Regions from separate parts of the Ammoniphilus soli genome, predicted to be linked through region 3. Evidence: riboswitches for the same ligand, from Rfam matches in the RefSeq annotation. Region 3 holds a riboswitch; each other region holds the start of a gene.

Region 1 (7,135 bases), on a different contig from region 3:
AGTTTTAACGGGATGAAATTCCCCCTTTTGGTGAAAAGGGAGGATCTATTTATTCAGGAAACCCTCTCCCATATTGTTAACTACTAAAGCACGGAGAACAACTTGTTCAACAAAATGTAGAGCGGTATCGGTTAGGTCAACCTCTTCTTTCCACTTATCGGATACGGAATAATCGAATCGTCCGCAAGGTCATTCGCAGGAAAACCCGATATTTTATCCAAGTCGTGTTGGAAGGATTGCCTGTTGCCAAACGAAAAAAAGACGGCTCTTTCCGTCATACCTATGGATCAGGTCGAACGGCCTGTGACATTGGAACCCAGTCGGTTGCCATTGTAACGAAAGAACAGGTCATCTTGAAGAATCTTGCTGAGCGTTCAGAAAACACCTTTTCCTACGAGCACAAGATTTACCTTCTGCAACGGTATTTAGACCGTTCTCTTCGAGCAACCAATCCCAATTCTTACAATCCAGATGGTACGGTGAAAAAAGGAAAGAAGGAATGGAGACTTTCCAAACGGCATCGAAAAGCCAAATCCCAACTTCGAGAATTACACCGGAAGGCAGCCGAAAGCCGCAAGTACGCTCATAACGAAGAGGTTAACCGATTGCGTGCGATGGGTGATGAATTGCTGATCGAATCGATGAATATCCAGGGACTTCAAAAGAAAGCAAAAGAAGTCACCATCGACGAGAAGACCGGCAAATATAACCGGCGAAAGCGCTTTGGAAAAAGCATCGGCAAACGAAGTCCGGGCTACTTCATCCAACAAGCCAAATACCGTTTTGAGATAACAGGCGGAACCGTAAAAGAGGTAAACACCTGGTCATTTAAAGCCAGTCAGTATGATCATGTATTAGATGGAGTAATCAAGAAACCCTTATCTCAACGATGGCATATCCTTCCCCATAGGGTAAAAATACAACGGGATTTATATTCTGCATTTCTTCTGTATTGTGCAGAAGATGATCTGCAAAAACCAAACAAACAACGATGTGATGAATTCTTTGAACGTTTTATCGTTCAACATGATCAATGTATAGAAGAAATAACCCTTCATCGTAAGGTCATCATGAATAGTGGAATCAAGTTTCCTTCACTTAAGGGAAAAAAAGCAGTTTAGTTCGATATCCAGGGGAGTTCGACTTCGCTTCCTTCTTCTTTTTGGAGAGAAGACGAACGCTAATGTGGTCAGTGGATCGCTTGTTCGTCGGGTATCACCCCTATTGTGAGTTCCTATCTCTAAAGTGTTTAAGTGTTCCACAGAACGCCTATCCATGTACGAATAGTGAGAAGCAATATGTGACCCATAGAACCCACAGGGCTTGCCCCGTGGAGAAGTCAGGATGATAGGGTAACTCACCACAGGGAGAGAGAAAGATGCAAAAGAAAGATATAGGGACCATTGCTGGCTTAGCCGCAGGAACAGTCATACTAGTAGCATCCATTTTAGTCGCAGGCGGTTTGGCGGGAGCGACAGGATTTGTTGATATTCCTTCCGTACTTATTGTTTTCGGGGGAACAGCTTGTTCCATGTTGATATCCTTTCGGATCGAAGGGATAAAAAAGATGTTTCCTATTACGAAGAAGGTTTTTTCTTCAAGGGAGTATGACTTGCGTAGGCTTGTAGACGATTTTGTCCGCTTGTCGGGTACGGCTAGAAGAGAAGGATTGCTGGCTTTAGAGGATCAACTGGAAGAGATGCAGGATGATTTTATTAAGAAAGGGATTACGCTTGCCGTCGATGGTACAGAGCAAGAAGCTTTGCGAGACATTTTGGATGCAGAGATTATGGCTTTAGAAGATCGCCACGCAAGAGGAAGAGCCATCTTTGATAAGGCCGGGGAACTGGCGCCGGCATGGGGGATGATCGGGACGCTGATTGGACTGGTGCTCATGCTGCGAAATTTGAGTGATCCGTCCAGCCTTGGACCCAGTATGGCTGTCGCCATGATTACTACGTTCTATGGTTCGGTTTTAGCGAACTTCATTTTTATCCCCATAGCCAATAAGCTAGCCCAAAATACGGAAGAAGAGGTTTTTGTCAAGCAAATCATGATTGAAGGAATTATCGGGATTACTTCAGGAATTAACCCAAAGGTATTGGAAGAAAAACTGACCTCTTATCTTCCTCCGCAAGCGAGAATGAAGGCTGAAGGGGAAAAAGGAGAGATGAGAAATGAGGCGAAACAAGAAAGAACCGCCTAAGGGCGCTCCCATGTGGATGACAACTTTTTCTGACTTGATGACCCTAATTCTCGTATTTTTCGTGCTGCTCTTTGCCTTTTCTGAATTGGACGCCAAAAAGTTTCGGGCTTTCCTGGAATCCTTTACGAATAATGCTCCGTTCGAATATAATCAGTCGATTATCGAATTCGACACTCAGGGGAAGATGGTTCGAGGGGAAGAAGTGAAAGATGATCCAAACGATCAAACCGGGCTGCCCAAATCGGTAACAGACCAGGAGATTCAAAGAAGAAACCAGGAGCAGCTGGATGAAATCACCCAGAAAGTGCAAGAGTTTCTTCGTGAACATCAACTGGAGATGAAAGTGCAGGCGACAAGAACTCCGCTAGGAGTTGAATTGGTATTGCAGGACGGGCTTCTGTTCCGATCAGGGGAAGCAGAAATTCTCCCTAACGGGATCCCTTTCCTTGGCAAACTGGCCGAACTCTTTCAAACGCTTCCCAATGAGATTATTGTAGAGGGGCATACGGACAATCAACCGATTTCCAACTTGGTCTTCCCCTCCAATTGGGAGCTGTCTGCTGCCCGCTCAAGCCGGGTTGTTCGCTTCTTCATTGAGAGGCATGGGCTAAAGCCAGATCGCTTCGTTTCCATGGGGTATGCGGATACAAGACCGATTACATCCAATGGCACTCCAGAAGGAAGACAAAAAAATCGGCGGGTGGTCATAGCTATCGCTAGTTTGGAACAATAAAAAAGAGAGTGTCCTAAAGCTTGCTTTTATGGACACTCTCTTTTTTATTCTCTGGTTATTGCTATTTAATCATACTCTCTACCTCTTGTTCATATAGTAGTGATAGGAAAGCAAGAGGGGGTTCTATTATGAATATTCATTTCTATCATGAATGGGACAAGCAGGAAAACGGTCGTTCGGAGGAATCATCTAAACTAGCTAGGTTATGGGATACGAACAAAGGAATGATTCTTCTGCTCTCGCTTAGTATTCTTTGTGTGTTTTGGTTTACCTTTTTCTTGTATGGAGATGATAATGGACAAGCTATGCTTGTGAATCAAGAGCATGACGGTACAGCTGAATCAATACCCGTTGCCAAGCCTGAGGGGCTTTTATACACGGTAAAACCGGGAGATACTTTATGGGCTATTGCAGGGCAATTTTATCCGGAACGCACTCGTGAAGAAGCTGTACAATTAATTAGGGAGAGCAATGGATTTTCCGGTCCGACGATCCATGCCGGACAAACTATTTTGCTTCCTTAGCCAAATGGTGAACAATTGAAAAAAATTATAGAATTGCTACAGTTTTGGGAGCACAACCTATCATTCTAGTAGTATAATAAACTTGGAGAGAAATCTAGGATGAGGGGGACCTGAGATGCAGGCTAAAGAGATGATGCAAGATGGCCTATCTGCACAAGGTATAAAATTGGAAGTGGTAGGGGATGCAATTTATCGGTTTTCTCAGTACCAATGTGAATGGATGGTCCCTCAGCACATTATAGATAGGATGCTGAATCAAGATATTGATCAAACCGTCGAGTTTATTACATGCAAGTTGTTTTATGTCGTGCGGAGAATTGAAGAATAAAAATCTGTTTGCAAAATGCCCACATTTTTGCCCAAGTAATTTTTTTGACCACAACTTAGGTGGTCAATAACCATAGCCGCAAGGTTAAACGCTAACTGTAGAATTCATTTAGTCCATGTTGGGGGCATTGGTATTGGACTGATGTCCTCTTTTTTATTCTAAGATAGGAAGAGGGGAGCAGAGGTCAACTAAGTTCCTTTTAGAAACTCTGACATCATGTCTGTTACCTTTGACTCTAAAACGTCCCAACTTGGATTCTGCACATGGTGATTACCATGATATGCATATTTTAAATCTAAACGCTTATCCAATGGCTTCTCTGAGTATATTTAATAAATAAAATAACACATTTTTTGAGCCTCTGTAACAGTTCAGAGGCTTTTTTCTATAAGGTGCAATATTAAAAACCTAACCAAAACTAACTTTTGACAATTCTAAAGAATCTATTATCAAATCATTTATAGGTATTTTATTTCCGTTGTAGGTAATAAGAAGGATTTTGTATAATAATGTGTATAATAGGAACAAACGCACGAATGATGTATTATTTTATTTCTTACAAGAAGGAGAATAACTGTGCGAAAAAAATTTGAGACTATGGAAAAATTGGCTATCATGAATGGTAAGTTAATCGATATTGGACACAACATAAGTAAAGGGAATATTTCGGACGAAGAAGTGGTTAAACAGTTGAAAGATGTTGAAAAATCATTGCATGAACTGATCGATCAGTACAACAGTGTTCAATAAAAATTTGATTGATCTTATTTCGACGAAAAAAATTTTTTTGTCCGTGCCAAATGTACTAACTACAATACCAGTTTTATGGTAAAATTGAAATTAATTTTAAAGGCAAAACCATCGAAAGATGGCGACGCAAAGCTAAAGGGGCTACATTGGTTAATCCGATTTGCCAGCCAGTTGCCAAAGCCAAAAGTCCCCTTCAATTATTATATGGAGGGTAAAAATGAACCGATATAGCAAACAACAGATTCTGCATATTATTGATTTAATGCGAATGGACTCCAACAATTTTAATGATGTGGTTAGTATGGAGTTTCGAGATCAGTTAATCAAGGATTATGGACTGACTCATAAAGAAATTGATATTATTGAGTTAACTTTAAGTAAGGCGTATAGAAATATCTATGAGTTGCTTTGCGAATAACAAGATCATTTCGAGGACATACTCGGGATGATCTTTTTGTTTTCTAACAAACACCAAAAATCCACCTAGCTGTGTAGGAGGATTCGACGGAGGCTACATGCTCTTTAAGTTCTTTTAACAATCTTCTTATGGTAGCGGTGGTTCTTTCAAGATCATTAGCGATTTGTTCAAGCGGAATATTTTCGAAATTTCTATATTTTAGATATAACCGAAGTATGATCCAGGTGAGTGGGAAGTAAGCAGGATAAGAATAAGGCACATAGCTTGTCTATTGAATTAAGGATGTGGAGTGGACAAGAGGAGAAGTAGTTCCATATTTTGAATGGTTACATATATGGAAAACAAGTTTATAAAAATTCTAAACACCCTATCTCTAGTATAAATTGCAACTCCCCTGTTGCATGTTAATGGATGTTGGTCTTTTGGCTAACATCTTTTTTAATCGCATACAGTATACTGTGTATTATATATAAATAAAATGTTCGTAATTTTTTTATAAAAAATCTAGACAAAACAACAAAATAGGAGTATAAACAATGTTAAAGGTAAAATTTACATAAGGTGAAGAATATGGATGAGTTTACACTTTATCTCAATTCGATAAACGATATTGAGGAACTTAATGATATTAAAGAAGAAATAAAAAACCAAGTTATTAATTCTGAAATAACTTGGCAAGAAAGAATTGAATTGTACCGAAGAGTACGATCTATAAACTTGCGTATCAAACAATTGGAGGATACCGTTCAACCTTGACTTTTCTAATTTTCTTCTTTAAGCAATTTTAAGGTACATATGCCTAAAGGTACTTTTTCTTCATTTAATAATGTGTAGCCAGTTGAGAAAATTTTAACTTCTGTTTTGTTATCTAGATGTAATTTGCCACATTTGATGCAAAAGTACATTTTCCCTTCAATCTCCATTTCCCCAGTATCTCCATTCGCCCTCAAATTCACAACATTCTCTATTTTACATGATAAGAATTCTTTCTTAAACAATTACTTCTTGTCAAATTCAATCAAATTCTGACAAATTGCTACTTGTTAATGGAATTGGGACACAGTCTAATGGCTTTGTGTTCTTTTTTTACTGTCTTAAAAATGAAATGCAAGCTTTTACGCGATTATTATAGTCAATTGCAATTGTAGTATTGGAGGAGTAAATGGGTATACAAATCATCTTAGATCTTGGCAAAAGTAAGTACTTAATGTGGATATACTTGAAGGAACGGGACTTTAAAAGACCATCAATGCAAGTGATAGTTAAACATTTTGGTAGGCATCCAAGAACCATTATATACACCAATGTGAATGGATGGTCCCTCAGCACATTATAGATAGGATGCTGAATCAAGGTATTGATCAAACCATCGAGTTTATTTCATGCAAGTTGTTTTATGTCGTGCGGAGAATCGAAGAATAAATACTGACTGCCCACATTTTTGACCACAAAGTGTGGTCATTTTACTTTCTTCTGCATATAAGGTAGCACATGTGGGTATCTGTGACAGGCGCAAAGCAAATCATGAAGAGGAGGAAGAGCAAATGGGTTTCTTAGACGGTTTGATGGGAAAAGCTTCAGAGGTGAATATTAATGAAGTGAAAAGGGAGTTTGCGACTATTTTAGCAAGGAATGAAGAGGTAGAGAGGGCTTACAAGCTTATTCGTGACATGTTTGTATTTACCAACAAACGATTAATATTAGTAGACAAACAAGGTTTGACCGGAAAAAAGGTAGAATATCATTCTATTCCATACAGAAGTGTAACTCATTTTAGTATTGAAACGGCTGGAAATTTTGATCTGGATGCTGAGTTGAAAATTTGGATGACCGGTAGTTCACAGCCGCTGCAAAAGAAATTTAATAAGAGTTTGAATATTTACGAATTGCAAAGTGTTCTTGCGGAATACGTGCTAAAATAAAATTCTCATTTATGAATAGGAATGCTCTCCCATTATTCTATGGAGGGCTTTTGTCATTTCATCTAAACGCTCGATCCATCTTTGCCAATCTGAACTAGGGTTTAGATACAGATGCTTGCTTAAATGAATGGGGTAAATTCATTAATGCATCTATTTAAATAATTCAAAACAAGATATAATTATGTTAGTTGAATTATTCTGAACTAAAACAAGCTAAGAGAGAAGAGATTATCATGAAAGAGCAGAGTAATGTA
Region 2 (7,135 bases), on a different contig from region 3:
GACCGTTACAGGCATTGTATGGAACGCGACTTTAGCGTTCGTTGCCATCATTTTCATATCATTGATCTTGGATGAAATTGGTTTTTTCGAATGGGCTGCCCTGCACATGGCTCGCCTCGCTAAAGGAAACGGAAAGCTCATGTTCGTCTATGTCATTTTACTTGGTGCTGCGGTTGCTGCCTTTTTTGCGAATGACGGGGCCGCTCTGATCTTAACCCCAATCGTACTAGCTATGGTTCGGGCTTTGAAATTTGATGAAAAAATGGTCATCTCTTATGTGATAGCCAGCGGCTTTATCGCTGATACTACCTCCTTGCCGCTGATTGTCAGTAATCTAGTCAACATTGTTTCCGCAGATTTCTTTGGCATTGGCTTCGTGGAATATGCGAGCCGAATGCTGATTCCTAATTTTTTCTCCTTGTTTGCCAGTTTAGGTGTGCTCTACCTGTATTTTCGCAGGAGCATCCCTGCTAGCTATGACCTGTCGCAATTGAAAAAGCCAAGTGAAGCGATCCGGGACCTGAAACTATTTCGCTTGTCCTGGATCATTTTAGCAGTCCTGTTATTAGGGTATGTTTTGAGCGAAACCTTTGAAATTCCTGTTTCATTTATCGTAGGAATCGCGGCAATCGTCTTTATTTGGATAGCGAAAGGCAGCGAAAAAGTGGATACTCTAAAGCTGGTAAAAGAGGCTCCCTGGGCAGTCGTGGTATTTTCGATCGGGATGTATGTTGTCGTTTACGGACTTCGTAACGCCGGTCTTACCGACATGTTAGGACAGGCGATCCAATGGACAGCCGATTACGGTTTGCTTTCAGCAACGATGGGAATGGGATTTATTGCGGCCATTCTCTCCTCTATCATGAATAATATGCCAACCGTGATGATCGATGCCCTAGCAATACAGGGGACATCCACAGAAGGTATCATCCGGGAGGCTTTAATCTATGCAAACGTTATTGGATCCGACTTGGGACCCAAAATTACGCCTATCGGTTCTTTGGCTACCCTTCTTTGGCTGCATGTCCTTTCCCGCAAAGACATTACCATTACTTGGGGGCAATACTTCCGAACAGGGATTGTATTAACGATTCCTACCCTGTTCATTACTCTCCTTGGACTGTACCTTTGGTTAATCATTATTTCATAAAAAAATCAAACGAATTTTAGGAGGCTCACGATGAAAAAACCGCTTGTATACTTTCTATGTACTGGAAACTCCTGCCGAAGCCAAATGGCTCATGGCTGGTTGCATGAAATAGCTGGAGACAAATATGAGGTAAGAAGCGCCGGCCTTGAGGCCCATGGCTTAAACCCTCGTGCCGTGCAAGCGATGAAAGAAGCCGGAGTGGATATCAGCCACCATACCTCTGATGTCATCGATCCTGAAACCTTAAAGAATGCGGATTACATTATTACGCTTTGCGGTCATGCCAATGACCATTGCCCCGTCGTATCCAATCCTAAAGCCGAGAGATGGCACTGGGGTTTTGACGATCCGGCTAAAGCCACCGGGACCGAAGGAGAAATTATGGAACAGTTCCGTACGGTTCGCGACGAAATAAAAGCACGCATGGAGCAATTTGCAAAAGAAGGAAAATAAATGAAAGCGAGGGAAAATCGATGATAAAAAGAATGCATGTCGCCATCAACTGCCAGGATCTAGAGGCATCCCTAAAGTTCTACCGGGCATTTTTCGGAACGGAACCCACCAAGGTAAAAGACAACTACGCGAAGTTTGAATTAGATGACCCGGCTCTGCACTTCTCGCTGAATGTAAGACCTTTTGAGAAAAAAGGTGCACTTAACCACTTGGGCTTCCAGGTGAACACAACCGAAGAAGTATTAGCTCTTGGCGAAAGATTACGCTCTGCAGGACTTCTTACGATTGACGAAATGGGTACGACTTGCTGTTATGCGGTCCAGGATAAAGTATGGGTGTACGATCCGGATGACAATGCATGGGAGATCTTTTATACCAAGGAAGACTCCGAATTTGAATCGGCTGGTGACCCAAGAGATCTATCTCTATGCTGTGCACCCGCACCTAATCAAGTTACCCCTGTAGCCATAGAACTAGGCAAGTTCAAGAAATAAATTTGGTTTCAAATAAAAAGCGCCTCTCCCCAATGGAAAGGCGCTTTCTTGCATCCTGCTCGATAGGACACTTTTTATCACGACAAAAATCGTAACACCATGGTGGAAGTAATCCCTGCAACGACTGTCGATAACAAGCTGCGTGTCATGATGGCCACTAAAAAGGTCGGCAGGGCTGCTAATGCTTCTAAATTAAGTAATGAGATTTCTCCGTCATGCATCAAAAGCTCTTGGCCGATTAAAGCCGCCATCACAGAAATGGGAACATAATTTAACCACCGCATAGCCCACTCCGGCAATTCAATTCGGCTTAGTACCATTAAAGGCAGTACCCTTGGAATGAACGTAACAAGAGCCGTACCTACAATAATCAAAAACATACCCCATCTTACTTCCATTTTTCCATCACCATCCCTACCGTGGAGGCCAGCACCGTCGCTGCAATGACACCCATACTGCCTGAGATCGCAAAACTGCTGCCCACAGCGATAATTACGGCACTTACCGCAACAATAAGATCTAATTTCAAATTGGATCTGCTTATCATAGCGAGAATAAGAAGACCGATAAACATAGCGGGCAAAGCAAAATCCAGTCCGAACTTCTCTGGATTTGCAATCCATTGCCCGAAATACGCCCCTGCAAGATTGGCTAAGAACCAGTTCAGATAGGCGGTTATATTGAGGCCATGCATCCATTTTTCACTGATGCCTCTTTCTTTTGCCCTCTTGTTAATCGCAACGCCAAACGTCTCATCTGTAAGAAGAGAACCCACAAGCATATTCCTGAACGGTGTAAGATGTCTAAAAAAAGGAGATAAGGCAGCACTAAGTAAAATATGGCGTAAATTCACAAACAAAATGGTAATAATTATAGCAGTAGGCGAGCTGCTTGCGGCTATCATCCCAGCGGCAATAAATTGAGCTGACCCGGCATAAAGAGCGATTTCCGCTATGCTAAGCCCTGCTGTCTTTTGAACAACACCAGCAGCAAACCCAATGCTAAGATAGCCCAGTAAAGTCGGAACGCAATCTTTCACCCCTTGCAAAAAACTGTCTTCCCTCTGAGCCATATGGGTTTCCAGTTGAACATTTTCCAGACTCACCCTACAACCTCCATTCAAGTTCAAACAAATAGAAAATACGGTTCACCTTTCTTGAACCGTTTCCTGCAGCTTCATAAAAATAGTCTGTTTCTCTACGAGACCTCATAAATGAGCATACAATCATGCTTTATTTATAAAATCATGTATAAAAATATTTGTCAAACACTCAAGCCTTCAAATTTAAACAATATATTCATTAACTTGACAAGGACTACCCCTTTTCTTTTGCTGATAATTATGATAAAAATAGATTATACCACGATAATAGCAAATTCATCGAAAGATGAAGACGCAAAGCCACGGGCCTACCGTTGAATAACCATGGCAGCCGGGTTACCGAAAGGAGAAATGAAAGTGAAGGTAGAAATCAAGCGTCTCGAATTGATGACAAACATTGAAGAGTTAAGGGTAGTAAAGGAAAAACTAAAGGATGACGTTATGGACCCCATGTTAAACTGGCGAGAAAGAATTGAGTTATATCAGTCTATACAAGGGATTAATGAACGAATCCAAATGTTAAACAGTAGACTCCAAGAAAACCTCGTAAGCGCTTAGCTGCAAGCTTTCTACGTCCTTTAAGATCATAAATCTCAAATAGAAAAAAGAGGGTGTCCCAAAAGCCTAGCTTTTGAGGGACTCCCTCTTTTTTCGCATAAAAAAACAAGAAAACCGTTCTCTTTGGTAATTTCGTAGTTATCACGCCAACGACTAACAATATAGCAAAATAAAAAGATTGAATTATCCGTTGTGAATGCCATTTGCACCTTCTCCCATTAATGTATGTCTTTCTTCTTGAATCGTCCTCCTTTAACATCATGGATATTCCCAATGGCTAAGAATGCCGTTTTGTCTACTTCTTCTACAATGGATTTGAGCTTGGCTTCCTCCAGTCGAGTGATTACGCAAAAAATAACCTTCTTGTCATCACCAGTATATCCGCCTTCACCCTGTAAATAAGTCACTCCACGACCTAAACGAGCTAGAATCGTGTCTCCTACCTCCTTATGCTTGTCACTGATAATCCATACGGATTTTGATTGGTCCAACCCTTCAAGGGTGATATCTATCATCTTAAACGCGATATAGTACGCAATCAGGGAATACATCGCCCGGTCCCATCCAAACACAAAACCGGCACTGCCCAAAATGAACAAGTTGAAGAACATCACGACTTCCCCAACAGAGAAAGGCGTTTTCTTATTAAACAAGATGGCAATAATTTCCGTGCCATCCAGCGATCCGCCATAACGGATAACCATCCCTACCCCGGCGCCTAAAATGATTCCTCCAAACACGGCAGCCAGAAGGGGGTCTTTCGTCAAGACGGGAACAGGATGCAATAAAAATGTTCCAATTGACATAACGCTTATTCCAAATAAGGTGGATATTGCGAACGTCTTTCCGATTTGCTTATATCCTAATAAAAGAAAAGGCAAGTTGAGCAAGAAAAGCAGATAGCCCAATTTGATACCCAAAAGATGTGAAAGGATGATCGAGATTCCAACAATCCCCCCATCAATAACCTTGTTGGGAACTAGAAAGATCTCCAGTCCTACGGCAACAAAACAAGCCCCTAAAAACATAAAAATGGCTCTCTTTAATATTTTCAGTTTTGTCAATTTTTGATGTTGAATTTGTTGCTCTGCATGCGCTGTTTCCAAACAATTCTCACTCCTTTGGGTAATGATTCTGTCCCTCTTGATAATTAGAAAAACTCAAGTCTGCTATTAAAAACGCGAGGGTAAAGATTAAACCTTTGTTTTAGTTTATGGATAAAAGAAATTAGAAATAGTTTAGCTAATCTCCAATAATTATAAGAGACCCATTGGGTAATTCCTGTGGAGAATGCAAGAAGGAGTATAACCTCACTTAAAAACCACGGACTTTCTTCTACTTATTTTATTATAGCACAATTTAACACGATCAGTTATGATACCCTTCTGACCATTGCCGACAAAATAAAAAGCCTTTCGAGGTAACCCCGAAGGCTTTAAATTAGGAACCTTTTTATAATATTACAGTGCTTTCTTCAATCTCCTCAGAATCACTAAAATAAATAGGCTTTTCTGCACCGCGCTCATGGAGACCTTTGAATAATTCACGATACTGAGAAAGGGAAAGTTCTTCACTGATGTAGGAGCGTTGGATAAAGTCCAGAAGTTCATTGATATTAGAGGGCTTCACTTCCTTAACCTGAATAAAATTATGGATTAAAGTTTCTAAAGTCATTAATAACCCTCCCATTTGTTAGCGTTTACATATACATCATAACATGGATTTACAACAACCTATCTTTTTCTAAAAATTTAAACTTACGACAAATTTCAACAGGGGTAAACAATTTCCACAACAAGAAAAGAGTGACGTTGGGTAATGGGCGGCTGAATCAATTCAACCAAAATCCACTGTTCCCTCTTCCTATTTGAAACCTTCTGTTCCAGTAAGCCGTCAATAACTTAAAAGGAGGCAATCAAATGAAAAATACCTTTCAAATTCTGTTCCTCGGTTTATTTTTTCTATTGGCGGGCTGTACTGAGTATGGACCTGTTATTCCAAGAGAAGTCAAGCAAGAAACAACGGATCAAAACGACTCCAAAACTCCGGATCTGGAGGAAAAGATCGCACCTGAAGATATTGCAGATGTAGCGGTACTTACTTTAAAAGAAAAGGATATGCAATCTTTATCACAATACATTCATCCTTCTAAAGGGATCCGTTTTTCACCCTATGGCTATGTGAGCTTAGAAACAGATTTGGTCTTTACTGCCCAACAAGCCCAGCTGCTGATGACGGATACCACCGTATATCATTGGGGAACATTTGATGGTTCCGGAGATCCTATTGAAATGACTTTTACGGAGTACTACGAAAGATTTGTTTATGACCATGATTACACTCAAGCAGAACAGACGGCCATTAACCAAAGAATCGGCCAGGGCAACACCCTAGATAACAGCCAGGAAGTTTATCCCAACGCTACCATTGTTGAATATCATTTTTCAGGTTTCGATCCCCAATATGAAGGAATGGACTGGAGAAGCCTTCGCATCGTATTGGAGGAAGAGGATGGAAAATGGTATATAGTAGGAATTATCCACGATGAATGGACGATTTAGGCAATGCAAAATAGCTATCACCTGACAGTTCTAAGAACAATACCTTATTAGTGACAAATTCAGTTCCAGCAATATTTTCACTTTAGGGAAAAAGGTGATCAACCGTGTACCATCCAAAAGAAAGGAATGCATCACTGAGTCAGGCTATGCCGTATCGCGTCAGAGTATTGGCTACAGGGCTGGAAGTTCCCTGGTCGCTTGACTTTGCGCCAGACGGAAGAATGTTTGTAACCGAGCGTCCTGGGCGAATTCGAGTAATACAAAACGGGAAACTTTTGGCAAAACCGCTTATTACGTTTGCCTCTCCTTTCGTCAGTGTTGGAGAAGGAGGATTGCTGGGTTTAGCCGTCGATCCGAATTTCCGTCGCAATCATTTTTTATATGTCTACTACAGCTACCAAACTAACCGAGGAATTAGGAATCGACTTGTTCGGCTAGTAGAAAAAAACAATCGAGCAGCGTTAAACAAAATCTTGCTCTCGAATATTCCAGGTGACTCCGTGCACGATGCCGGAAGGCTGAAAATCGGGCCAGATGGGCATCTCTATATTACCACGGGAGATGCTGGACAATCCGATTTGGCTCAAAGTCGTAAGAGTTTAGCGGGTAAAATTCTGCGTATTCGTTTAGATGGGTCTATACCAAGAGACAATCCTTTTCCAGGCTCCGCGGTTTATACTCTTGGTCATCGCGACCCCCAGGGACTTGCTTGGGATCCGCGAACAGGACTCCTTTACAGCTCAGAACATGGGGAAATCGCGCATGATGAAATCAATCTGATTCGCAAAGGTGCCAATTACGGCTGGCCACTCATTGA
Region 3 (7,135 bases):
ATGGAGGAACTTTTCCTTATAGGTTTTAATCCCTAAGTATTACGCAATGTTGCCCTTTAGCCGAACAAAAAAGGACTGCCGAACGCAGCCCAACTCCTTATCGAACAATCGAACCCCGTTAGAATAAATTTTTATTAATCCGATGCCAATCGCATACCCTGCAATTGAATCGCGATAGTTAAGTAAAAAGCTCATGAAACACAATATAATTTCCGTAAGCTGCTATGCAAAGGAAATATTCCCGATTCTTCTAAAATAATGTAAGCAGTGAACTTCCTTCCTCTTATGCCTTTACTTATTCATCTTTTTTTAATTTAACTCTAAGCTTAACCTCTTTATACGAAGGATAAGGGAGCACACTTGGCACTTGAATTAGAATGAGGCGAGTATCGTCGTTAGCGCTCGCTTCGATTTTTAAAGCACTGGGTGTAGTAGCTTCGCATACTACAAACTCTTTTGTATCTACCGATCTTGTTTCAGATTCGAAATGCCAATCCGACTGACCTTCCACGACAAGACCTGCAATGGAGTAGCTTTTGGGTATATCGCGCTCAAACTTATGTCCAGCAGGGATTATGACATCCCACATTTTAGAGTCTGCCACTAAGTGAACGGGAGAATTTTCACCCACTATGGTTTTAACAGTAACACCATCCGTTACAACAACGGGAAGTTCGTGATCCTCATAATCAGCATAGGTGGGTGTAACGTAGTTGGATTCGCCCATGAATGGTTCAAACCAAATTTGAAATCCGGAAGTACCTTCTTTATATTTTTCGGAGTGCTGAACCCCACTACCGGTTTGCATGACCTGTAAACCACCAGTATGAAGAGATCTTTCATTTCCAAGCGTATCTTGATGATGCACGGTTCCATTTAAAAGGTAGGAAATGATTTCGAATCCTCTATGAGGATGAGGCGGGAGATAGGCATCTTCTTTTGCTTGAAACCACGCCCAATAAAACAAAGTTCCCACACGGTCTACGGCTGATCCTTCTCCCGGAAAGCCAATAGGCTTCTGCTCTACCAGTTTTCCTTCGTCAAATCCTCCGGATGCCTGTTGATCTGTTGAAGAAATGCGGATAGACATCATGATCATCCCTTTCTGTTTAATAAATAAGCCCGAGTCATGTCGGGCGCACCGTTTATTGCGTTCCTTGGTGGCTTCCAATCGTTTTTAGCTAAGAAACCTAGGGAATTGTTAATCTGTTAAGCAGCAGCTTCTTCTCTTTTTGAAAGTCCCAAAGTCCTATCTAGGGAATAAGCGTAACTGCCATTTAAAGCTAGATATACAGCCATAGCCAAGAACGCAAGATCAAGTTCCCATCCAGCCATTTGACCGTTCCCCAAAAAGCCAACGGCTAATTTCACTTTTAAAGTGGCGCCAATCATAATGATGGCTAATAGTGCAGATACCAATCGTGTTCCTAATCCAAGAATAAGGGCTAATCCTCCCAATAATTCGATCGTTGCAATCACATAGGCTAGAAATCCGGGAAGTCCGATGCTTTCGAACCATCCAGCAATATTACCAATGCCCCCTTGGAATTTAACAAAACCATGAATGCTAAAGGAAATCCCTAACACTACTCTTAAAATGAATGCTCCTAGTTGATGATTGTTCATTTTGTTTCTCCTCCTGATCTATTTTTTTAAAAACTTAAGGTAAATCAATCAACATCAATTTCGCGTTTGAATTCGCCTCTATTTTCAATTCAGTAAGGTCAGTAATCCTTGCTGAATCGCGTGTTTTCAGCTTGGTTTGCTCGTTTAATGCGAGATCGCCTTCGATTACAAAGAGAAAGATTTTACGATTTGACTCTTGGGTGAAGGTGAGAGTTTTTCCTGCGTCTAACTCTGACAGATACAAGGTCAAATCTTGATGGATGAACGCGACCTGTTCAGATTGAACACGGTTCGAAACGATTGGGAGCAAATTATTTTTCAATACATTTTGGTCATACGCTTTTTGCTCATAAGATGGCGATAATCCACTTTTCTCTGGCATAAACCAAAGTTGCAGAAAGTTGACCTCTTCGGTGTTGGAGGGATTATATTCCGAGTGGACGACACCCGTTCCTGCGGTCATCCTTTGGATTTCTCCGGGTCTAAGGATCTCGGAACCGCCCGTACTATCTTCATGCTTCAATTGACCTTTTAGAACAATGGAGACAATCTCCATATCCCGATGCGGATGTGCTCCAAATCCATTGCCTGCGGCTACATAATCATCATTTAGTACGCGGAGAGAACCAAAATTCATGTTATTCGGGTCATAGTATTCGGCAAATGAGAAACTATGAGAAGTTTTTAACCACCCGTGATTTGCTGTAAAACGCGATTCTGCTGGATATACCTTAATCATGATAACCTCCTGTGTTTTCGTTTATATTTCCCATTTTAATGATCTAAACATCTCAAATTACCTTATAGCACCGCATCAAGAGAATAAGAACCTGCACCAATAAGAGCCACACCGATTACCACCGCAATCAAAACCATTTGGTACTCGAATCCTCCCTTATCACTCCAATATCCGTTTTGTCCATGAACTTTCAAAATAGCCACCACCATGGTAGCAGCGATGAGTAGTGCGCCGATAGGCGTCAAAAACCCCGCAGCAAAAAGCAAGCCTCCTACTAATTCACTTAATCCTGCAAGGATTGCCATTTGGACACCGGGTTTCATCCCAATGGATTCCATCCAACCGCCGGTTCCTTTCGGTCCATACCCTCCAAACCAACCAATCAGTTTTTGAGCGCCATGTCCCATAAATGTTAGACCAATGACTAAACGAATGATTAAAAGACCAAGATTCATTAAGACTGCCCCCTCTTTTTACCTTTTATTATTTACTGACTTTTTATTATAACTAACTTTATGTAAGTATCATACTGTGTTATACTTACTTACGTCAAGTACCTTATAAAAAATTATAATTGGAGGTGGTTTCCATGAAAGACTTTACGCTCTGTCCTACATTTGAGTCCGCTTTTGAACTACTGGGCAAACGATGGACAGGTTTAATTATTCGTGTCTTAATGAACGGTCCAGCCAGATTTAAAGATATATCCAGAATCATCCCAACCCTCAGTGATAGAGTGTTGTCAGAACGATTTAAGGAGTTGGAGGCAGCGGATATTGTAAGAAGGAACGTGTATCCTGAAATCCCAATCCGCATTGAATACGAACTGACGGAAAAGGGTCGATCATTAAAACCCATGATGGAAGAGTGTGAAAAGTGGGCAGAGAAATGGATAAAAGAAAACCCAGCCAAATAAGGCTGGGTTTTAACTTATTAATCTCTATACGAAAACACAAAAATGATATTCTGGGTTTAGAATAACTGCTTTAAAACAAAAAAATGGCGTTAGGGATAAAACTTACTGAAGATAACTGCCCAATAGCTGAACAAAAAGAGGAGCCGCTATCATCATGGCTCCTCAACTATTGACTCCGTTAGCAAATAATAAGCTACCGGGAAGAATTGTTCAATAAGTGACGATTTAAAAGGAAAAAGCCTACAGCCTTGTATTATGTAGGCTCTCATTTTATGCACATGTATGGATGGCTAGCTCCTCCTGCATCACTTGTACAATCAGCTTGTCTAATAACTGACTTAGATGGACGACTTCCGGGTGCAAAAAGTTCAATTGATGCTCCATGGCCTTATTCTCCATCTCCGCCCTTAATTGTTCGATCTCTTTTCTTATTTCATCAATAGAAACCATGCTAATCCCCTCCAGTAAATAAAAAAGATCACTCTAATGAAACTGAGCGGTTCTCTTTATAAGGAATATGCACAATTTCGGTAACCCGGCTGCCATAGCTTTTATCACCTTAGACCCGTAGGCTTTGCGTCCTCCCCTTTCGGGTGAGTATGCCATTATCGATTTGTAAGTATTAAATTTCTATCCAAATTATATCATGGGCAAAAAAGGAAAAATGTGACGGTTTTTGGAGCGGTTTCATTGATACTGCATTGTCTTGCAAGTGTACTAACATGATACCAGCAGCTAATTCTCCTACAACGGATAACTGTTCTGATCTAATGAATTCTTCGGGTTGCTTTTGTTCTGTAATATCTGTGACAAAGAAAGAGAGGTCTACCTATTCCCCTTTGATATAATTAGTGAAAGGGTAGTCCTTACCTCTACTCGTTTCCCACTTTTATGCCTTATAAATAATTCAAAATCGATTAATTCACTTTCTAATAAACCGCTGAGTTTCTTATCCGTTTTTACGACTAGCTCTTCTAGTTCATAACCAAGATGAAGACTGGAAGCAGGTGATACATAGGTTAAAATCCCCAGTGACGTGAAACGGATAATCATATCTTGGGAATGTTCAGGTATCAGATTGTGCAACTCTTCAATTTTCTTTAGCTCATCTTCCATGGGCTCTAGCTACTCCCAATATTTCATGAATGGCCCATGAAACCTGGAGAAATCAATGATGCGCGGATAGGAACTTGCTACGGTACTAACTCATTTGGGCTTTAAATCTACTTCGAAACCATCTTTTTCCTTATGGTATGGATGAGTAATAGTAATAGCGGGATGATCATTTCATAGGCCAAATTATTGAATACTACATATGTCAGTAAATAGTTGACTTCTTGAAGATTTGGCAGCGACCAAAGGCTAAAAACCAACAAAAGAAGGCCCAGCGGAAAGACGATAACTCGATAATCGGAAATATCCAACCATTGAGAAGTGCCTAGAACAAGCGCATAATAATAGGCTGAGATTTTAAGGAAAGCGCTCGCAACCCAAATCGCCATCACGAGGGATTCAAGATGTTCCAGGAAGTCGGCAATACTAACATACCGTACCGCGCTCATCACCGGGTAAGCTAACATGGATGTAAGGCCTCCAAATAGGAAAAGGGTTCCTATATTGATGATAAACAAAGTCATCATCACACAGATGACGGATATCATCCCCGACTTCATTCCTTTTTCCCGGTCCGTCAAGAAGGGAAGAAAAAAGGAAAGCAGCACAAAATGGGTGAACCAGGCCATCGGAGTAATCGCCCCCAGGAGGGAAGGCATCATTCCCTTCCCCATAATGGGAAGCATGTTCTTCACTTCCATATCCGGTATAAGCAGGGTAAAGATCAATGCCCACAATAAAACCACCACCGGTACGATCATCTGGGCTACTCTTGACAACGATTCTAATCCACCGCGCACAACAAGGGCACAGGTTAGTACCATACTGCCCATGATCAATGTCAACGGCGTTTTCGTAAGAAAGCTGCCGACGATGAATTCTCCATATTGTCTAATGATAAGACCGTTTGTTAACAGAAGAAATAGCAAAAACAGAAACCCGAGTACTTTTCCTGGAATCTGACCGAGTATGCGTCCGCTGTATTGAATGATGGTCTCCTGCGGATAGGCCTTGTTTAACTGATTTACTGTGTACACAACAAGAAACCCGGTAACGGAAGCCAAAATGGGAGAGATCCACATATCCTGCTTGGCGTACTTCGTGGTAATCGCCGGAACCAAAAGATCGGCAGTTGCTACAACTACCGGATACATGATGATTCCCATTTGCAAAGCGGAAATTTTTCCTTTTTCCAGCATGCTTTCACCTCTTTTCCCTCTTTTGAGGATACCGTTAAAATTCCTCGCTTTTTATTGCTCTAAAATTTTCCCAAAGGGTTTGTAGATCGTCATGATCAACTGCTTGGGCCCCGGCATGTCCGGAAAGAATACGAGCAGGAGGGAGAGAAGCCATCCTGCCGCTGTTAGTGCCAAAAAAGCAGCTTTTTCTTTTTGGTTTTTCTGGGGATCCAGTCTAGCGATTTGAAATAGCGCCATAAGGGCAACAATGATGGTGATCCCCAATGCGGCTACAATTTTCATTTTTTCTTCACCTCTTTTTCAGGCAATCCTTGCGGAGCAGTCGACGAACCGGGTCTGCGCACATACACTTTGGCTTCTACCTTGACTTCCACCTTGGGGAAGACATCATCCCATTCGTCTTTCATTTTCTCCCACTCTTTCGGATACTTATGATAAAAAGCCTCTGCGAATCCGAAGATGTCCGCTCTCATTTCTTTTTGAACTTTCTGGAGTGTTGATTGGATGCGATTTTCAATCTCCTTTTCCAATTCCTTTCCTACCATATTTGTAATTTCGGGATCCATTAGGCTCAAATTTGTGCCGTTGAGAACCAAATCATCTTCCGCTACCGTTTTAACGGTCATCTTCCATTTCCCATCTTCGATTTCGGGAAGCAGCTTTGTATGGGCACGAATCAGAGCTGCCGAGACATGCCCTCCCTTCGCCGCTTCCGGCCTCACCGTAATAGTGGCCTGTTCGATTTCGTCTCTCAGCCAAAGAACTCCTCTTGTCAGCCTCGCATCAATATGACCGATCATTTTATCCTTTTTGAAAATAGCCGTGCGGTTAACAAAGCCTATCGATTGCAGCTTGCTTTGCCCCTTCTGAGGCGGCAAGATGTCGACCATCGGGACGGCCGCTGTAGCTGCTTCACTGATTAGCATCTGCAGGAAATCTTTTAAGGTTGTTTCTATCAATATTTCGGATTCCGACAATTCTCTCAGCACTTCCGCGGAGCTTCGTTCCAGAGGGGGGAGCAAAGCCATGACATCCTTTGCTTTGCCCTTGCTGACATATACATGGGCCCTCAGGCGGGGCTCAGGATGACGGGCCAAGTAGTCCATCGGTTCGCGAATGCCTTCTTTCGCCAGCTTCTCACTGATCACGATGACCTTGGTGTGACCCCAGAAAACCTCCCGTGGAATTTTCTCCTGAAGGTTTGCGAGAGCATTCGCAATCGTCGTTCCCGTCCCGGACCTGTAGAGGGTTTCTCCTCCTCCACCACCTCCTCCACCTCCTCCTCCGCCTCCTGCCTGGCCTCCGCTTACCATTTTCGGAACAAACATTTGAATAGTCAATTCGATTCCCTTCTCCTTCTGTTGATCCAAGCCAATTCCCGTCACAATGGCCAAATCATTGACTTCAGTTCGATCCCAGCAGCCTGTAAGCAAACATAGGTTCAGGCAAAGAAAAAGAATCAGGCTGATTTTTTTCATTGGAAAGACAATGGGACGGTAGTTAGAAAGATTCAGTCGCATTCATTTCACTTCTTTCTTGCAC
Region 4 (7,135 bases), on a different contig from region 3:
TAATCGCAGCAACAAACAAGAATCTAAAGGAACTTGCAAAAGTTGGTAAGTTTAGAGAAGATTTATTTTATAGATTAAATGTTGTCCCCATAACCATTCCTGCACTTAGGGATCGCAAAGAAGATCTATTCCCCCTCATAAGTAAATTGCTTAAGAAAACCAATAATAAATACGGAACGAAAAAAACGTTATCAGATGAAGCTTTAAAACTGTTACATAAATACGATTATCCCGGAAATATCAGAGAATTACAGAATATGATTGAGAGATTAGTTATAAATACCTTTGGCGAAACCATTGAAAGTTCAAAAATCCATGAAGTGATCGAACCAACAGCTGAAGACAAAAAACTAGAGATTATCCCTTTAAAAGAAGCGGTTGAGCAATTAGAAAGGAGCTTGCTTCTATCTGCTTTTCACCAATATAAAAGCACAAGGAAAGTAGCAGAAGTATTAAAAATTGACCAATCCACTGTCGTTAAAAAGGCAAAAAAACTTAATATTAAAATATAAATACCCCATGAGTTATCCTGGCAAAAATGAGGAAATTAAAATAGAGTAACAAAATGCAGGTTTTGTTAGGGGATTATCTAAATGAAAAAGAAGCCCTCTCAAGAACAAGGCTCTTGAGAGGGCTTCGACAAAATTCAACCATGGTCAGACCCCTACCTGAGGGGTTATCCCCCGAGGCGGGCACAGGGCTTCAGCCGCCGGATTTCGCCGACGTCTGCCTACTAGCTACGGGGCGGCTTGGTCCCTACCCCGGCTGAACTTTCATCAGCTAGTTATGCTAGCTTTGCTAGGCGCGCTGGGTAGTATTTGACGCTTACAGCAAATCCCCAATGTTAAAAATACACGTTTTATTTCGTTTTAATTATTCCGTGTAACTATTTAATTGTTATCGAAGACCCATCAAACTTAGTTAAAGAGAAACCGTTAAACTCCTCATTGTAGGTTTTCCGGTAGTCCCGAAGGATCCCAATTGCAACAGCTTCCCCTAGCTTAAGACCTTCGATCCCATCAGAGCGCCAATGAACACCCGCTGCATCGCGACCAATAGAGATATTGGCGGCAAGTTTGTTTAATTCCCCGCCTATCGTTAAAGGCGGGCCTGAGTAAGGAAGCAACGTGAGGCCATCAAAACTGGGTACCACCGGATTGGGGATAACAAATGATTCGTTAAAAAATGCCTTAAGTATAGTAACCCCTGCCCCAACAATGCAAGCGTGACCTGCGGGATAGGCCGGATGGGTAGGACAGCCTTCCGGATACGCCATAGGCAAAAGGTAGCTGCCATACTTGCTAAACACTTGGGAAATCGCCTGAGAATGAAGAAGTTCTGAATGGATCGGGTAATTGGCAGCCAATATCAAATGGTTGTGAACACGTCCTCCGAACTCCTCAGGCCGAAGTCTGCGATGAACAAGGTATTTTTGGAACCAGGCCGCTCCTAGTGCTGCTCGACCCGCCTTAGCAACCAAATCAAGAATATGGGCGGCACCGAAGGTAACAAAACCGATCTGCGTGGCTGAATTCCTATATGGGTTGCCTAAAGATAGTGCTTCTTTGGGAAAATGGAGCAGAATCAAACAAACGGAAAGAGGACACTGGTAGGTGAAGTCCTGATGAACATATTCGCCCAAATCACGGCCGTTTCGGATATATCGAGGAGTGGGGTCATATAATGGGGATCTTGCAGATGAGCCGTTCTGGATATTCAACCATTCTTCATACAAGGTCATGTGGTTCGAACCGGACACTGTAGTATGATATTTCTGAATGATCGTTGTGGCTCCATACGGTATGTCCTTCCAGAGAAATTGTGAGAGATAAGGCCCAACGATATCACCAGGAGTAGCACTACGGAACAAGGTCCCCGTAGTGACTGCTCCATTCACTTTCGGTCCACGGAAATCGGAAAATCTAGAGAGGTCAACAGCGGCCGCCTGGGTGAGCGGATTAGTGTCGTAATCTGTGAAAGGTACATCGCGGGTCAGGGCCTGCCAATATATTTCAGCCATTTCACTTGCCTCCCAAGCACTGCTGAAGGCCGGCGGAACATCGAGACCCAAATGGTGACAATCTGGACCAATAAGATCAAATACATATGCGGCTTGTGGATTGGCTAGCTTGGCAACACCACCTAGAGGGATGGATTCAAAGTCTTTCGGGTCACCCGTCTTTAACGCCTTAATATAGGCGTTGTAGGCACAGAGGTCAACCTCGCCAAGTCTATTATGCGGCAACCCCTTTGAAAAATTCCCGATTTTCTTTAAAAACAATCGCTCATCGCTATTGCATGGTTGATTAAGGAGCGGACGTTTCATTTGGGAGCGTGCTGCTTTTAAACGAACTAGAAATGCCTTCCTATTACGCTTTTGTTCATTTAATGGCCCGATTACACACTTATTTTTCTTATTACTAGCAGTTTTCTTTCTTGTCCCCATTTTATCACCTTTTCGTATGAAATATCAGTACAAAACCATCATGGGTAAATGGCATTATGTGATCTCCTTTTGGTTATGTGACCATAGAGCCTGTTGGTTTATTAAAATTAATAATCTAAAATTCTGTTCAGTATATTCGTTTCTATTTTATTGTGTATGGGTTATTCTACTAAGTTAATAACCTTATTCAAAAAAAGCTGCACACGCAGCTTTATGGGGATACAAACGTAACATCTATTGTTTGTTCAAAATAGGAAAAATATAGTTGGCGATGAAACATCATGGCCTTATCCGATCCTCCGCTTAAGACAATAATGGCATCCGCGTTCTTTGGTTCTTCCTCAAGTACTAGAAAAGATCCAGCAGACCGAAAGATAGCCAAACAAAAGAAAGATGCTGCCCATCCAATAAAGAGCTGCTGCTTTCCTTCTTCTCATTTTCTTATACATTTTTCTCTACTCCTATCAATTAATTTCCTACCATTGGTTTTCAAAAAGCTAATATACTAAATGAGGCCTGAACGCTTTATACAGTTAGACCTTGTTTTATATCACCATTCGTTACTTAAATAACCTTGTAATCAACGACATTTTTCGACTGGGGTCAGACCCCTACCCGAGGGGTATCACCCCCGAAGCGGGCAAAGTTCCGATAAAAGTTGGTTATATATTACGATAGGCTAACAAAGGAACTACCCTTTGTAACCCTAGCATCTCCCTCCATGTAACACCTCCATACGAATATCACTTGAATCTAAATTAGGCTTGATCACTTATAGATAGTCAGACCTAACCTAAAGTCTCAACTTCTTTCAAGTTACTTAACCTGAGGGGGGGTATCCCCAGAGGCGGACATTCACAATCTAAATCTTATCCTACTTCTTTGAAGCCCTAAATCCAGCTTTACGTGCTTGTTCAGTCGTTTTAAAGCAATACTCCGCTTTTGTTTTATTGTAAAACTGACCACCAGGAACGTGGTATATCCTTTCTCCTTTATTGCTTATATTACCTTTAACTCCTCCGTTACAATAACTGTATGAATGATCGTTAATTACGCCATGATTGGCGCTTGCTACTCCTATGGCTGATAATACAAATATTGAAGAAAGTACAGAAATAATGATTTTTCTTTTCATATAGCTAGTTCCTTTCTACTATATTTAAACCTTTTCCCTTGAGTGAGTATAAATTTCTAGTAAAATTATACTATATTACCATTACCTAATACATATATTATCAATTCAAAGTAACCTTTTTATGTGAACGTAATTAATAATCCTATTCTAATTATTTTCAATGTATCCCTTCATCTTCTATGTTTGCTTTCCAATTGCTGCTTATTCTTTCAACTTCAAGAAAACATAGTACAGAGTCAGAATCAACAAAGAAAGCCGTCCTTTCGGACGGCTAATAATCGAGAATTAATTTTCTATCTCACTGATCAAATTTCTTTCTAATTTTCTCTTTCTGAATAAGGCTTTGATTACTAAACTCTTCTTCAGCTTCGGACACTAAATCCGTGTTTAAACCAGCAGCTACGAGTTCATTCTCCATCTCTTCCAACAACTGGTTAAACTTTAAAGTTATATCTTCCCGAAGCTGTCTTCCTTTAGCTATTATCTCTGAAAAACTACCTTTTCCTGATAATGCATCTGAAACTAATTTGTTTAGACTTGATTTCGCTTCACTTTCTAGCTGTTTAAACAAGGGAAAGTATTTTGTTCTTATATCATTTTCAGTCACAACTTTTTGTTGCTGTTTATTGGTAGTCTCATTTTTAGCATACACTTCTCCAGATAATCCACTAAACGAGATCGCTGCTGCTAGCGCTGAAATCATAATTAATTTAGTAAACCTCATATAGGTTCTCCTTTCGGTAACTGGCTGGCTTATCCTGATATTCTGGATTTAGCCCCTTTTAGTTTTGCGTCCCTAAGTTTCCATAGGTTTGCCTTTATCGATTTGAGTAAGAAAAATCAATGAGTTCGATCAAATCACTAACGGCCCTCCTTATATTATTTTGAAAAATAAATCGAACAGGCCGTTTTATCGGCAGCTGGCTGGCATATCAGTGTGGCTGGGTTAGCCCCTCTAGCTTTGCGTCATCATCTTTCAATGATTTTGCCTTTGTCGTACGATTTATATTTTTGTCGAATTCTATAGAAGATATTACCAATACCTAAGCCTATAAGAACATATCCCATTCGTCCTATCTTTTATTCTTATGGGTAGTCATTAAGACTTAATTTTAATAGTAATAGTGCGTAGAGTCTTTTCATAGTTACCCTTGTTTCTTTCCCCCGAAGTTCCTCCTCGTTTAGGAGAGTTTCTCTTATATTAAAGGCTACTCTTAAAACGGAATACATCTCCCAACTAGAAGGACTATTCTTTGTGAACGGTCCCCTTACTTAGCACGTTCTCCCGTTCTGGGATCGTTCCGTTTCTCGACAAAATCCGGGTGGTGACAGGCACTCAATGGATATCACTCCCCACCTAGGAGAGCGGATTTTGCCCATCTACTACTTCTCTTAACGAAACGCCCTAACACAATAAGGCACTTTCTCTCCTGTCTCAGGAGAAGGACTGGTTACCTCCCGATTCTCCCCAATAAGGAATGACCCCAACTTTCCTCACTGGGGACCCTTTCTCTTATCTCTATTCTCCTCCTATGGGAATCTATAAACAGCTAATCTCTCCTTCAGGAGAGTCTATTTATATAAATATATATTTAAAAGACTTAAATAATAGATAGATTAAAAGATCTTGATGATCAGATCATCTCTTCTCCCAATCGGGGACGGCTCCTGTAGGAACCTCACTCTATCATTGTGAATCCCTTCACACAGAATACTACCATTTGGTTGGTTTTCAATTCTGCATCTTTTTTCTAAAGTGAAATGGGGAGAGTGATTCATATGGACGAGCGTCGAATGATTGGCGAGAATATTGGCAGATTAAGAAAAAGACGAGGGTATACGCAGCTAGAACTCGCAAAAAGCTTGAACAACAGTCTTCAATATGTCCAAAAAATTGAACAGCAAGGAACTTTATCTCTGAAGACCCTAATTAAGTTCTCTCACCCCCTACATACAGCGCCTCAGCTTCTTCTTCCCGACTTTTGGATACCTTTGCCTCTCAATCACGAAGACTTTCTCGAGCAATTGTACTTTTATGCAGCCCAAGCCAAAGATGAGGAACAGCGTCGCCAGATCATCCAAACGCTCAAGAAGCTTGTCCAAGAAGATCCACTCCCCTAACACCCACTTTCAGGAGGTTACCTTATGTCCACGCTTTCTACTTTCCCCTATCTTCCCCTTTATCCGTTTACCCTGTCCGATTGGCTCCCCAAGTTAGGCGAAAAAGCCTTCTTAGCTTGGCTAAACTTCCACAGCTGGAAAGATCAGCTCCACTCGACAGCCCCCACCGTTCTACCCTTTTCCCTGACTCAACTAACGAAGCGACTTAAAGTCGGTAACTCTACATTTTACAATCAGATTCTCCGGCCATTATGGAACTATGGATTGATCGATTTAAGAAAAACACCCGGAACGAACCAATGTCTCGTTACCGTTTACCTCTACCCCGAAAACTGTCCGGAAAAAGCACTCCTGCCACTGACCGCACTCCGAGACTACGACCATGACTTTGTTCCTTGTACCTCTAGCTCACCACAGTCTCTCCCTATTGAAGAGGATACGGTCGCTCCTGAACGGGAAGTCGATCCTCCTAATGGCAAACAGATTAACGCCCCCATTTTAGACAAGCCACAACCACCGGATAACGATGTTCAGCCTGATTCACGCTCACCCATCACGACCTTGCCTAAGCAACCAACCGATCTACCGATCTTCTCCCTTCCACCGATCCTCTATCAAGCCATTCAATCGAATCCCGAACTTCTCCTCCGTAAGGAAAGCATAGAAACGATATACATGAAGTGGAAAGATCACCCCCGCTACACGGACCAAGGATACTTGAATAAGATCCGGACATGCATAAGATATTCCCGAGACAAAGAACGATTTGCCGCTTATCTTCATAAAGCTCTCCAGAACGAGTGGAACACTCCTCTTTCTCCTCCTCCAGCACCACATCCCTATGAAGACCCAGACGGTATTCCGCCTTGTCCTCCCGATGTCCCTATCTATGTCTGGAGACAGATCCATTGCCCTCCGAAAGATCCCGGTAAGCTAACACCTGAGCAAGAAGCCCAACTCTATGATCTGAAAAAAGCATTGGGGGAACTTTAGCATGATTAGACTGAAACAATATGGTAGACAGATGTGCGTCTCCTGTTCTCTTACGGTCGCTTCATTCCTCAATGGGGGACTGTATTCTACACCAGAATCAGGCCTCCAATCCTATCATCATGAATGCTTCCTAGAAAACTTGGCTCGCGCCAAGCAACAAGTTTTCCTCGTGCTGTCCAAATGATGTAACGCAGTTATAAATTCAGACAGTACAACGAATCCAAACCATCTCTCTAGGAGGTAAAGACAAATGAACCAAATAGAAATGAACGAGCATACCGAAGGACTATCGAAAAATGACCCTTGGAGATATTTTCTCATGAATCTATTAGCTCTTGAACTCTTGAAACCTCATTCCCCTCGTTCAACTTGGCCACATATCGAACAGATGGGAGAGACCATGTGCTATTTTCACGCTGGCACCTTTACATATCATAACG

What was found. A riboswitch is a leader RNA that binds a small molecule or an ion and turns the genes downstream of it on or off. The one in region 3 is predicted to bind cyclic di-GMP.
Region 1: linked by a shared signal. The riboswitch ahead of ABLT31_RS10005 (hypothetical protein) and the one ahead of ABLT31_RS23060 (Spo0E family sporulation regulatory protein-aspartic acid phosphatase) in region 3 are both predicted to bind cyclic di-GMP.
Region 2: linked by a shared signal. The riboswitch ahead of ABLT31_RS03800 (hypothetical protein) and the one ahead of ABLT31_RS23060 (Spo0E family sporulation regulatory protein-aspartic acid phosphatase) in region 3 are both predicted to bind cyclic di-GMP.
Region 4: linked by a shared signal. The riboswitch ahead of ABLT31_RS21140 (hypothetical protein) and the one ahead of ABLT31_RS23060 (Spo0E family sporulation regulatory protein-aspartic acid phosphatase) in region 3 are both predicted to bind cyclic di-GMP.

What each region holds. Positions count from the first base shown of each region.
Region 1 covers NZ_JBEGDL010000003.1:440,833-447,967, reverse strand. Annotated here, with positions in the region: gene ABLT31_RS10040 (hypothetical protein) at 1-87, shown strand, start outside; gene ABLT31_RS10035 (hypothetical protein) at 225-1,121, shown strand; gene ABLT31_RS10030 (MotA/TolQ/ExbB proton channel family protein) at 1,379-2,206, shown strand; gene ABLT31_RS10025 (flagellar motor protein MotB) at 2,178-2,939, shown strand; gene ABLT31_RS10020 (LysM peptidoglycan-binding domain-containing protein) at 3,068-3,463, shown strand; gene ABLT31_RS10015 (hypothetical protein) at 3,579-3,791, shown strand; gene ABLT31_RS10010 (hypothetical protein) at 4,407-4,541, shown strand; cyclic di-GMP riboswitch class I at 4,633-4,720, shown strand; gene ABLT31_RS10005 (hypothetical protein) at 4,759-4,959, shown strand; gene ABLT31_RS09995 (DUF3973 domain-containing protein) at 5,721-5,909, opposite strand; gene ABLT31_RS09990 (PH domain-containing protein) at 6,504-6,881, shown strand.
Region 2 covers NZ_JBEGDL010000001.1:677,251-684,385, reverse strand. Annotated here, with positions in the region: gene ABLT31_RS03825 (arsenic transporter) at 1-1,150, shown strand, start outside; gene arsC (arsenate reductase (thioredoxin)) at 1,181-1,603, shown strand; gene ABLT31_RS03815 (ArsI/CadI family heavy metal resistance metalloenzyme) at 1,624-2,097, shown strand; gene ABLT31_RS03810 (AzlD domain-containing protein) at 2,175-2,495, opposite strand; gene ABLT31_RS03805 (AzlC family ABC transporter permease) at 2,486-3,202, opposite strand; cyclic di-GMP riboswitch class I at 3,459-3,543, shown strand; gene ABLT31_RS03800 (hypothetical protein) at 3,524-3,757, shown strand; gene ABLT31_RS03795 (YitT family protein) at 3,976-4,785, opposite strand; gene yppF (YppF family protein) at 5,210-5,431, opposite strand; gene ABLT31_RS03785 (hypothetical protein) at 5,677-6,318, shown strand; gene ABLT31_RS03780 (PQQ-dependent sugar dehydrogenase) at 6,423-7,135, shown strand, end outside.
Region 3 covers NZ_JBEGDL010000013.1:146,902-154,036, forward strand. Annotated here, with positions in the region: gene ABLT31_RS23030 (hypothetical protein) at 40-195, opposite strand; gene ABLT31_RS23035 (pirin family protein) at 296-1,171, opposite strand; gene ABLT31_RS23040 (DoxX family protein) at 1,210-1,626, opposite strand; gene ABLT31_RS23045 (pirin family protein) at 1,661-2,365, opposite strand; gene ABLT31_RS23050 (DoxX family protein) at 2,428-2,820, opposite strand; gene ABLT31_RS23055 (winged helix-turn-helix transcriptional regulator) at 2,955-3,281, shown strand; gene ABLT31_RS23060 (Spo0E family sporulation regulatory protein-aspartic acid phosphatase) at 3,552-3,731, opposite strand; cyclic di-GMP riboswitch class I at 3,808-3,895, opposite strand; gene ABLT31_RS23065 (PAS domain S-box protein) at 4,107-4,397, opposite strand; gene ABLT31_RS23070 (GerAB/ArcD/ProY family transporter) at 4,505-5,593, opposite strand; gene ABLT31_RS23075 (hypothetical protein) at 5,645-5,875, opposite strand; gene ABLT31_RS23080 (Ger(x)C family spore germination protein) at 5,872-7,113, opposite strand; gene ABLT31_RS23085 (spore germination protein) at 7,119-7,135, opposite strand, start outside.
Region 4 covers NZ_JBEGDL010000012.1:10,584-17,718, forward strand. Annotated here, with positions in the region: gene ABLT31_RS21120 (sigma-54 interaction domain-containing protein) at 1-512, shown strand, start outside; gene ABLT31_RS21125 (vanadium-dependent haloperoxidase) at 887-2,446, opposite strand; gene ABLT31_RS21130 (hypothetical protein) at 2,658-2,828, opposite strand; gene ABLT31_RS21135 (sunset domain-containing protein) at 3,321-3,581, opposite strand; gene ABLT31_RS21140 (hypothetical protein) at 3,880-4,305, opposite strand; cyclic di-GMP riboswitch class I at 4,318-4,408, opposite strand; cyclic di-GMP riboswitch class I at 4,494-4,581, opposite strand; gene ABLT31_RS21145 (helix-turn-helix domain-containing protein) at 5,361-5,702, shown strand; gene ABLT31_RS21150 (hypothetical protein) at 5,727-6,695, shown strand; gene ABLT31_RS21155 (hypothetical protein) at 6,697-6,879, shown strand; gene ABLT31_RS21160 (hypothetical protein) at 6,946-7,135, shown strand, end outside.